2 regions of the Streptomyces sp. NPDC056224 genome follow, and region 1 is predicted to be linked to the other one. Evidence: riboswitches for the same ligand, from Rfam matches in the RefSeq annotation. Region 1 holds a riboswitch; the other holds the start of a gene.
What was found. Region 1 has a riboswitch for cobalamin ahead of ACFCZ1_RS13170 (ribonucleoside-diphosphate reductase subunit alpha). Riboswitches for the same ligand answer to the same signal wherever they lie in the genome.

Region 1 (5,339 bases):
CGTCAGCTTCGCGAGGTCGGCGACGTCCGAGTGGAGGTCGACCTCCTCCACGGTCCAGGTGTTCTTGATCGCGTCCCGGTAGCGCTCGTAGAAGTCCGGGTAGCGCATCGGACGCAGCGTGAGCTCGAAGCCCGGGTCCAGGAGGTTCTTCTTGTCGGTGGAGCTCATCACTGGCAGGCCTCGCAGGACTCGGGGTTCTCAAGGGAGCAGGCCAGGGCGTCGGCGTCGACGGCCTGCGGGAGCGGTGTGGCGGCGGCGGGGACGGCGGAGCCGGACGCGGCACGCGCGATCTTCGTCGCCGGGCGCGAGCGCAGGTAGTACGTGGTCTTCAGACCCTGCTTCCAGGCGTACGCGTACATCGAGCTGAGCTTGCCGATGGTGGGCGTCTCCAGGAACAGGTTCAGCGACTGCGACTGGTCGAGGAACGGCGTACGGGCCGCCGCCATGTCGATCAGACCGCGCTGCGGGATCTCCCACGCCGTGCGGTACAGCTCGCGCACCTCGGCCGGGATCCAGCCGAAGCCCTGCACCGAGCCGCTGGACTCGCGCAGCGCCTCGCGGGTCTGGGCGTCCCACACGCCGAGCTCCTTCAGCTCGTCCACCAGGTACGCGTTGACCTGGAGGAACTCGCCGCTGAGCGTCTCGCGCTTGAAGAGGTTGGAGACCTGCGGCTCGATGCACTCGTACACGCCCGCGATCGAGGCGATCGTCGCCGTCGGGGCGATGGCGAGGAGCAGCGAGTTGCGCATGCCGGACTTCGCGACACGGGCGCGCAGCGCGTCCCAGCGCTCCGGCCAGTTCAGCTCGACGTCGTAGTGGTCCGGGTGCAGGACGCCGCGGGCCGTGCGGGTGCGGTCCCAGGCGGGCAGCGGGCCGCTGCGCTCGGCGAGGTCGCAGGAGGCCTCGTACGCGGCCAGCATGATCCGCTCGGAGAGCTTGGTGGACAGGGCCTTCGCCTCGGGGGAGTCGAAGGGCATCCGCAGCTTGAAGAAGACGTCCTGGAGGCCCATCGCGCCCAGACCCACCGGACGCCAGCGGGCGTTGGAGCGGCCGGCCTGCTCGGTCGGGTAGAAGTTGATGTCCACCACGCGGTCGAGGAAGGTCACGGCGGTGCGGACGGTCTCGTCCAGCCGCTCCCAGTCGATCTCGCGACCGTTCGCCGTGTCGATGACGAACGCGCCCATGTTGACCGAGCCGAGGTTGCAGACGGCCGTCTCGCCGTCGTTCGTGACCTCGATGATCTCGGTGCACAGGTTCGAGGAGTGGACGACCGAGCCCGGCTCGGCGGTCTGGTTCGCGGTGCGGTTGGAGGCGTCCTTGAAGGTCATCCAGCCCTGGCCGGTCTGCGCGAGGGTGCGCATCATCCGGCCGTACAGGTCGCGGGCGGGCATGGTCTTGCGGGCCAGGCCCGACTCCTCGGCCTTGCGGTAGGCGGCGTCGAACGCGTCGCCCCACAGGTCGACCAGCTCGGGCACGTCGGCCGGGGAGAACAGCGACCAGTCGGCGTCGGCGTTCACGCGGCGCATGAACTCGTCCGGCACCCAGTGGGCGAGGTTCAGGTTGTGCGTGCGGCGCTGGTCCTCACCGGTGTTGTCGCGGAGCTCCAGGAACTCCTCGATGTCCGCGTGCCAGGTCTCCAGGTAGACGGCGGCGGCGCCCTTGCGGCGACCGCCCTGGTTCACGGCGGCGACGGAGGCGTCGAGGGTCTTCAGGAACGGCACGATGCCGTTGGAGTGGCCGTTGGTGCCGCGGATCAGCGAACCGCGCGCGCGGATGCGGGAGTACGACAGACCGATGCCGCCGGCGTGCTTGGAGAGGCGGGCGACCTGGTGGTAGCGGTCGTAGATCGAGTCGAGCTCGTCCAGCGGGGAGTCCAGCAGGTAGCAGGAGGACATCTGCGGGTGCCGGGTGCCGGAGTTGAAGAGCGTGGGGGAGGAGGGCAGGTAGTCGAGGCGGCTCATCAGCCGGTACAGCGAGGCCACCTCCTCGACGGCGCGCATGCTCTCGTCCTCCGCGAGACCGCAGGCCACGCGCAGCATGAAGAACTGCGGGGTCTCCACGACCTGGCGGGTGATCGGGTGGCGCAGCAGGTAGCGGCTGTGCAGGGTACGCAGGCCGAAGAAGCCGAAGCGGTCGTCGGCGCCCTCGATGAGGGCGTGCTCCACCAGCGCGTCCAGGCGGCTCGCGTGGATGCGCACGAACTCGGCCGTGCGGTCGGCGATGAGCCCCTCGCGGTGTCCGACCGCGACCGACTCGGAGAAGGAGGTGGCGCCCTGGCCGGCGGCCTCGTCACGGACGGCGAGCGTCAGCAGCCGCGCGGCCAGGCGGGAGTACGCCGGGTCCTCGGAGATGAGCCCGGCGGCGGCCTCGGTGGCCAGCGCGCGCAGTTCGGCCTCGTCGGCGGCGGAGCTGCGGCCGCGCAGTGCGGCGGCGGCGACCCGGCCGGGGTCCGTGTCGGGGAGGTCCGCCGTCAGTTCGGTGAGGGTACGCAGCAGCACGGCCCCCGGGCCCTCGGTGTTGTCGCCAGAAACGGACTCGGCGCGCGGTGCGGAAGGCGCGATGGTCACGGCGGGAGCTCTCCCTCGCTCGGCCCGGTCATCGGCGGGGCGGGGCGCGAGCGGGCGCATGCGGGCGTGGCAGGAACGCGTAGACCGCATGGCGTCCACCGGCCCAACCGCGAGGCCCGGACGTATCGGCACCCGGTTCGGTCGAGCCGGGCGCGCTGTCGGCAGGTCCTCGGACTTGCGGACGCACCGATTCGGTGCACTTCATACCGTTGCGGGACAGTTCCGGATTCGCACCGGATTCCCCTGCGGCGACAGCAGGCATGAGCATACATGTGGGGGCGACCGGATGCGGCAGCCCCTACATGTTGTGTCGGCGTGGCTACAGCTTCAACCGGTAGGCGAGCAGCCTCAGGTCGTCGATGGGCGCCCAGTCCCGCTCGGGAGTGCGGACGAAGCCCAGTCGCGCGTAGATCCGGTGGGCACCGGTCATGGAGTGCTGGGTGGAGAGCACCAGCCCCGTCACGCCCTCGATGGCCCGGGCCCGTTCGATGCACGCCCGCACCAGCGCTTCGCCGGCGCCCTGGCCGCGCGCGTCGTGGGCCACGGCGAGCATCCGGAACTCGGCCTCGTCCGGGCCGGCGATGTCGGCGAGTGGGCTGCCGGGCGGGGCGAAGGTCACTCCGCCCAGGAGCCGCCCGTCCCGTTCGGCGACGAGCACCTCCGCGTCTGCGGCCCGGCCGGCCACGTCGCGCAGCACGAGCAGGTAGGCGTCGTCCTCGCCGAAGTCCAGGTGCCCGTCGGCGAGGTAGGCCCGGGCGGTGACCTCGCCCAGTTCCGCGTAGTCGGCGGGCCGCACCGGCCTGATCGTGATGCCCATGAATTCGAGTGTGCCGCAGTCACGGCGAAGGGCCCCTAGAAACCGCCTTTCGGGCGGGGCCCTCTCGCTGCCCCTCAGCAGCAGCGGAAGCCCTCGTGGGGGTCCGCCTCGCGCGCGTCCGTACGGGCCCGCTCGAACTCACGGCGGGTCGGGACCCGCGCGTCCGGGTCGTGGGAGCGGGCGTGGGCCACGTACCGGTCGTACGCCGCCTCCCCCGTGAACTCCCGTACGTAGAACCGGGCCCGTGCCAGCGCGGCGCGCAGGCTCGTACGGCCGCTCATGAGGGCGCTCATGAGGCCGCTCACGAGGACAGCGGCTCCTTGACCCGGCCGCCGCCCGAGTCGAGGCCGGCCGCGCCGAGCTCCGACCGCTCCTCGGCGGTCGGGATCAGCCCGGCCGGGGCGATGATCTTCGACTCGGTCCACGGGACCTCGGAGAGCTTCACGGACTCCGGGCTGCTCACGGCCTTGAAGCAGGTCCGGGCCGCGTCCGCCAGCACGATGACGATGAGGATCGCGAACAGGGCCGACAGGGCGCCGTCCACCGTGGCGTTGGTGACCACGGTGTGCATGTCGTCCATGTTCTTCGCCGGCGGCAGGACCTTGCCCGCGTCGATCCCGGCCTGGTACTTGTCGCGCTGCGCGAAGAAGCCGACCTTCACGTCCTGCGAGAAGATCTTCTGGTAGCTCGCGGTGAGCGTGACGGCCACGTCCCACGCCAGCGGAACACCGGTCACCCAGGCCCACTTCAGCCGGCCGGACTTGACCAGCAGCGTGGTGCAGACGGCCAGGGCCACCGCCGCGAGCAGCTGGTTCGCGATCCCGAACAGGGGGAAGAGCTGGTTGATGCCGCCCAGCGGGTCCTTGATGCCGACCCAGAGGAAGTAGCCCCAGGCGAGGACGACGGCGGCGCTCGCCAGCCAGACACCCGGCTTCCAGCTGACGTCCTTGAAGGACTTGTGCACGTTGCCGAGGGTGTCCTGGAGCATGAACCGGCCCACGCGGGTGCCCGCGTCGAGCGTCGTCAGGATGAACAGCGCCTCGAACATGATGGCGAAGTGGTACCAGAAGGCCTTCATCCCGGCACCGCCGACGACGGCCGAGAAGATCTCCGACATTCCGAGTGCGAACGTCGGTGCGCCGCCCGTACGGGACAGCAGGGTGGCCTCCTCGACGTCCTTCGCCGCCTGGGCGAGGGCGTCCGGGGTGATGGCGAAGCCGAAGTTGGTCACCGCCGCCGAGGCGGTCTCGACCGTGGTGCCGATGACTCCGCCGGGGGAGTTCACGGCGAAGAACAGGCCGGGATCGATGATCGAGGCGGCGATCATCGCCATGACGGCGACGAAGGACTCGGCCAGCATCGCTCCGTAGCCGATGACCCGGATCTGGGTCTCCTTCTGGATCATCTTCGGGGTGGTGCCCGAGGCGACCAGCGAGTGGAAGCCGGACAGGGCCCCGCACGCGATGGTGATGAAGACGAAGGGGAACATCGAGCCGGCGAAGACCGGGCCGTCGCCGCGGGCCGCGAAGTCGGTGACCGCGGGCATCTTCAGGGTCGGCATCGCGAGCACCACGCCCAGCGCGAGCAGCGCGATCGTGCCGATCTTCATGAAGGTGGAGAGGTAGTCGCGGGGAGCGAGGAGCATCCACACCGGCAGCACCGACGCGACGAAGCCGTACACCACCATCCAGACGACCAGCGTCTCCTTCTCCAGCGTGAAGGTGGAGGCGAAGGAGGACTCGGCGACCCAGCCGCCCGCCACGATGGCGAGCAGCAGCAGCGCGACGCCGATGACGGAGATCTCGGTGACCCGGCCCGGACGCAGCACGCGCAGGTAGAAGCCCATGAAGAGGGCGATGGGGATGGTCATGCCGATGGAGAAGACGCCCCACGGGGAGTGCGCCAGCGCGTTGACGATGACGAGTGCGAGGACCGCCAGCAGGATGATCATGATG
Region 2 (5,339 bases), 230 kb from region 1:
GACGAGGGCCCACTTCGCGTCGTTCACCGTGTTGCGCACGCTCAGGGGCTTGAGCCGCCACGTCTGCTCGAACAGCCGCTGCACCGCGCGCGCGAAGCTCAGCGTGGAGATCAGCAGGAACAGGGCCCCGAGGACGCCGACGCTCGTGTCGGCGGCCGAGGAGAAGATCTGCCGTACGGCATCGGCTCCGGCCCCCGTGAGGCCGTACCGGTCGATGATCTGCTCGGCGACGTCCTTGTTCCCGATGCCGGCCAGAACCGCCCCGCTGAGGATCGCGAGGGAGACCATCGTGGTCAGCATGCTGGAAGCCAGCGCCATCGAGCGGTCGAACCCGGCGATGCGCTGGAATCGGTTCACCACGCGAAGCGCGAATGCCGGACGCAGCCAGAACGTCAGCGTTCTGATGAATCGCTCGCGATTGATCTGAGCCGCCCTCCGCTCCGGGGGATCCCGGCGGTCCGTGACCGGGTGGCTGCCGGACCGTCCCTCACCTGTGTTCGGGGTTCTCGAAGTCGAACCGGCACCCCGCGTCCCACTCCGAGCGCTGGTTGCCGTGGGCGGGGATGCCGCCGGCGTCCTTCAGGATCCTCGCCAGGTGGAGCATGTTCCAGGTCATGAAGGTGGTGTTGCGGTTGGTGAAGTCGTTCTCCGGCCCGCCGGAACCGGGGTCGAGGTACGAGGGACCGGGACCGGCCTCACCCACCCAGCCCGCGTCCGCCTGCGGCGGGACCGCGTACCCCAGGTGCTGCAGGCTGTACAGCACGTTCATCGCGCAGTGTTTGGCACCGTCCTCGTTGCCCGTGATCAGACAGCCGCCCACGCGGCCGTAGTAGGCGTACTGGCCGGCTTCGTTCAGGATCGACGAACAGGCGTAGAGGCGTTCGACGACCCGTTTCATGACCGAGGAGTTGTCACCCAGCCACACGGGCCCGGCCAGCGTCAGCATGTCGGCGGCCATCACCTTGCTGTAGACGACCGGCCACTCGTCGGTTTCCCAGCCGTGCTCGGTCATGTCCGGCCACACACCGGTGGCGATGTCGAGGTCCACCGCCCGCAGGACCTCGACCTGCACGCCCTGGCGTTCCATGATGCCGCGGCTGACGTCGATCAGGCCCTCGGTGTGGCTGCGCTCCGGCGACCGCTTGAGCGTGCAGTTGATCACCAGGGCACGCAGGTCCCCGTAGGTCTTTTCCGTCTCCGCCATCGCCCTGTCTCCTTCACGCGGCAGGAGCGAGCCGGGCTCGCGTACCGCCCTGGTGGGGGAACGTGTACCGCACTGCGCGCTCCACTCCACCAGGCCGCTCCCCCGCGCGCCCGGCGGGCTGGGCCACCTGCCGTACCGCGGGCACCACCTGGTGGTGTTCGCAGCGGTTTGTCACCTCTCCGCGCGGCCGACTAGGGTCAGTGCGCCTTGGTGTTCGGGAAACCGGTGTGAAACCGGTGCGGCCCTCGCCACTGTGATCGGGAAGTCCGGCTCCACTCTCCCCCAGACTCCGTCCGGGAGGTGCCCCCAGGGAAGCCACTGGGCCCGCGCGGGAAACCGCACGGCCCCGGGAAGGCGGAGTCCGGGCATCAGTACCCGTGAGCCAGGAGACCGGCCGGGGCGCGCTGTCCATCCACGAGGTGCTGGAGAGGTCTTCCCCACTCATGCATATAGCCGAGGGGTTTTTGCCCCCGTTGCACGCGGTCGCCTGGGGCGCCGCGTCCGCTCCCTTTGTCGTACACGGAGTACGCGCCCTCACCCGCGAGGTGAAGGCCAATCCGGAGAGCACGCTGCTGCTCGGAGCGTCCGGGGCGTTCACGTTCGTCCTGTCCGCCCTGAAAATCCCCTCCGTGACGGGCAGTTGCTCCCATCCCACCGGTACCGGGCTCGGGGCCATCCTCTTCCGGCCGCCGATCATGGCGGTGCTCGGCACGATCACCCTGCTCTTCCAGGCGCTGCTGCTGGCGCACGGCGGGCTCACCACGCTCGGCGCCAACGTGTTCTCGATGGCGATCGCCGGGCCCTGGGCGGGCTACGGCGTCTACCGGCTGCTGCGCAGGTGCGGCCTGCCGCTGATGGTGACCGTGTTCGCCGGCGCCTTCTTCGCCGACCTGGTCACCTACTGCGTGACCTCCGTCCAGCTGGCGCTGGCCTTCCCCGACCCGGGCACCGGATTCCCGGGCGCGCTGGAGAAGTTCGCGGGCATCTTCGCGCTCACGCAGATCCCGCTCGCGGTCAGCGAGGGGCTGCTGACCGTGCTCGTGATGCGGCTGCTGATGCAGTCCAGCAAGTCGGACCTGGTCCGGCTCGGCGTCGCGAAGCTCACCGGATCCGGGACGAAGCAGGAGGCGTCGGCCTGATGAGCAGGAACGCGAAGATCAACACCCTGTTGCTGCTCGTGGTGGCGGCGCTGGCCGTGCTCCCGCTCGCGCTGGGCCTGGGCGAGGGCAAGGAGGAGCCGTTCAGTGGCGCCGACGGGCAGGCCGAGGCGGCCATCACCGAGCTGAAGCCGGACTACGAGCCCTGGTTCTCGCCGCTGTACGAACCCCCGTCCGCGGAGATCGAGTCGGCGCTGTTCGCCCTCCAGGCGGCGCTGGGGGCGGGCGTGCTCGCGTACTACTTCGGCGTGCGCCGGGGCCGGCGCCAGGGTGCGGCGTCCGCCGCTGCCGCCGCCCCGGCCCCGTCCCCGTCCCCGTCCCCGTCCGCGTCCGCGCCCGTCACGGAGTCGTAGGCGGTGCTGCCGATCGACGCGGCGGCGCACAGCAGCCGCTGGCGCCATCGCCATCCGCTGGAGAAGGCCGTGCTGGGGATCGGGCTGACGGTCACCGCGGTGTGCCTGCCGGCGTGGCCCGGCGGGCCGCTGGTCGCCGCGGCCACCCTCGCCGTGCTCCTCGGCCCCGCCGGGGTGGCCGGGCGGCAGCTGTGGCGGGCCTTCCGGATCCCGCTCGGTTTCTGCTTCACGGGGGCGCTGCCGCTGCTGTTCGCCGTCGGCGGGCCCGGCGGGTTGCTCTCGCTGGCCCCGGACGGCCCCCGGCACGCCGCGGAGCTGCTGCTGCGCACCTCGGCGGCCTCGCTCGGTGTGCTGCTGTTCGCGTTCACCACCCCGGTCTCGGACGTGCTGCCGCGGCTGGTCCGGGCGGGGGTGCCGGCCCCCGTGGTGGACGTGGCCCTGGTCATGTACCGGATCGGGTTCCTGCTCCTGGACTCCCTCGCCCGGATCCGGCAGGCCCAGGCGGCCCGGCTCGGCACCACCGGCCGGGCGGCGGCGTGGCGTTCGGTGGGCGCTCTCGCCGCGACCTCGTTCGTACGGGCCTTCGACCGCGCGGCGCGGCTCCAGTCGGGCCTGGCCGGGCGCGGCTACGACGGCGCGCTGCGCGTGCTCGTCCCCGAGGCGGCGCTGTCCTGGCGGTTCCTGACCGCCTGTGCCGCACTGCTGACCGGCCTGACCGCCGTGACCCTCGTACTGAAGGAGCTGTACCTGTGAGGCCGTTGGTGGAACTGGTGGGCGCGGGCTACGCGTACGAGGACGGGCCCGCCGTGCTCCGCGGAGTCGACTTCGGGATCGCCGAGGGCCGGGCGCTGGTCCTGCTGGGCCGCAACGGCAGCGGCAAGACCACGCTGATGCGGCTGCTGAGCGGGGGCCTGCGGCCCGGGTCGGGCGCGTTGCGCCTGGACGGCTCGGCGGTCTCGTACGACCGGGCCGGCCTGACCCGGCTGCGCACGGCGGTCCAGCTGGTCGTGCAGGACCCGGACGACCAGCTGTTCGCGGCCTCGGTGGAACAGGACGTCTCCTTCGGCCCGTTGAACCTGGGCCTGCCGGTGCCCCAGGTGCGCGAGCGGGTCGACGCCGCGCTCGCCGCGCTGGACATCACGGCGCTGCGGGACCGTCCGACCCATCTCCTGTCGTACGGGCAGCGCAAGCGGGCGGCGATCGCGGGCGCGGTGGCGATGGCTCCGCGGGTGCTGATCCTGGACGAGCCGACCGCCGGGCTCGACCCGGACGGCCAGGAGCGGCTGCTGGACGTCCTGGCGGGGCTGCGCGCCTCGGGGACCACGGTGGTGATGGCCACCCACGACGTGGACCTGGCCGTCCGGTGGGCCGACGACGCCGCGGTCCTGACCCCGTCGGGCATCCGGGTGGGCGCGGCCCGGGTGCTGCTCTCGGATCCGGCCCTGCTCGCCGAGGCGGGCCTGCGCCAGGCCTGGTCCCCGGCGGTGACGGCCTTCCTGCGCGCCCACGGCCTGCTGCCCGCCGGCGTCCCGGGCCCCCGGACCCCTGACGGGCTGGCCCGCATGGCCGCAGCCCGCCCGGGGCCGATGCAAACCTAGGATGGCGTCATGTCGCTGCCGCACGCCATCCTCACCGCCCTGCTCGAGAAGCCCTCGTCCGGGCTGGAGCTGACCCGGCGCTTCGACAAGTCGATCGGGTTCTTCTGGTCGGCGACGCACCAGCAGATCTACCGCGAGCTCGGCAGGCTGGAGGAGTCCGGGCTGATCCGGGAGCTGCCGAGCGACGTTCCCGTGCGGGGGCAGAAGAAGGAGTACGAGGTCCTGCCCGCGGGCGGCGCGGAGCTCGCGCGGTGGGTCGGCGAGAGCCAGGACCCCAAGCCGATGCGCGATCCCCTGCTGCTGCGCATCCGCGCGGCGGGGGTGGTCGGGCCGCAGGGGCTCGGCGCCGAGCTGCGGCGCCATCTGGAGCTGCACCAGCGGCAGCTGGCGCAGTACGAGGCCATCGAGGAGAAGGACTTCCCGCCGGAGCGGGACGCCGTGGAGGACCGGCTGCGCCGGCTCGTCCTGCACGGCGGGATCGCCCTGGAGACGTTCTGGCTGCACTGGCTCCAGGAGGCCCTCACCGAGGTCGGGGACATGACGCCCCCGGGCGGCGGCACGGCATGACCGCGCCCCCGCCCGGCGAGCGGGACGGGGGCGGCGCGGGGGCCCACTGCGCAAAGACCCGCTTCGCGGGTGCCTACTTGTTCAGGGCGGCCCAGAACTCGTCGAAGCTCAGCAGGCCGTCGCCGTTGGCGTCCTTGGCGGCGAGCACGGCGTCCGCGACCGCGCCGGTGACGTACGCGTCGCCCATCGCCTTCATGGCCGCGCTGTACTCGTCGGCCGTGACGAAGCCGTCACCGTTCACGTCGAACTTGCTGAACGTCGCCCGTGCGCTCTCGATGTCCGCCACTGGGTCCACCCCTTCTCGGTGCTTGTTGACCGGCTCAGGGTAGCGGCCCGTGCGGCCGGCCACCGCTCCGGGTCCCGTTCGGGCGGCAGATAGATATTCAATTACCCGCCCGTAAAGCGGAATCGATAATTCCGTCCCATAATTCCGGCATGGACTTGTCACGCTCAGGCGCCA

Region 2: linked by a shared signal. The riboswitch ahead of ACFCZ1_RS14195 (energy-coupling factor ABC transporter permease) and the one ahead of ACFCZ1_RS13170 (ribonucleoside-diphosphate reductase subunit alpha) in region 1 are both predicted to bind cobalamin.

Annotation. Positions count from the first base shown of each region.
Region 1 covers NZ_JBHJTK010000008.1:2,601-7,939, forward strand. The annotation lists gene ACFCZ1_RS13165 (ribonucleotide-diphosphate reductase subunit beta) at 1-168, opposite strand, end outside; gene ACFCZ1_RS13170 (ribonucleoside-diphosphate reductase subunit alpha) at 168-2,567, opposite strand; cobalamin riboswitch at 2,710-2,842, opposite strand; gene ACFCZ1_RS13175 (GNAT family N-acetyltransferase) at 2,887-3,384, opposite strand; gene ACFCZ1_RS13180 (CstA-like transporter-associated (seleno)protein) at 3,459-3,665, opposite strand; gene ACFCZ1_RS13185 (carbon starvation CstA family protein) at 3,686-5,339, opposite strand, start outside.
Region 2 covers NZ_JBHJTK010000008.1:229,623-234,961, reverse strand. The annotation lists gene ACFCZ1_RS14205 (hypothetical protein) at 1-357, opposite strand, end outside; gene ACFCZ1_RS14200 (flavodoxin family protein) at 488-1,204, opposite strand; cobalamin riboswitch at 1,372-1,618, shown strand; gene ACFCZ1_RS14195 (energy-coupling factor ABC transporter permease) at 1,648-2,343, shown strand; gene ACFCZ1_RS14190 (energy-coupling factor ABC transporter substrate-binding protein) at 2,343-2,714, shown strand; gene cbiQ (cobalt ECF transporter T component CbiQ) at 2,718-3,467, shown strand; gene ACFCZ1_RS14180 (ATP-binding cassette domain-containing protein) at 3,464-4,312, shown strand; gene ACFCZ1_RS14175 (PadR family transcriptional regulator) at 4,322-4,879, shown strand; gene ACFCZ1_RS14170 (EF-hand domain-containing protein) at 4,953-5,165, opposite strand.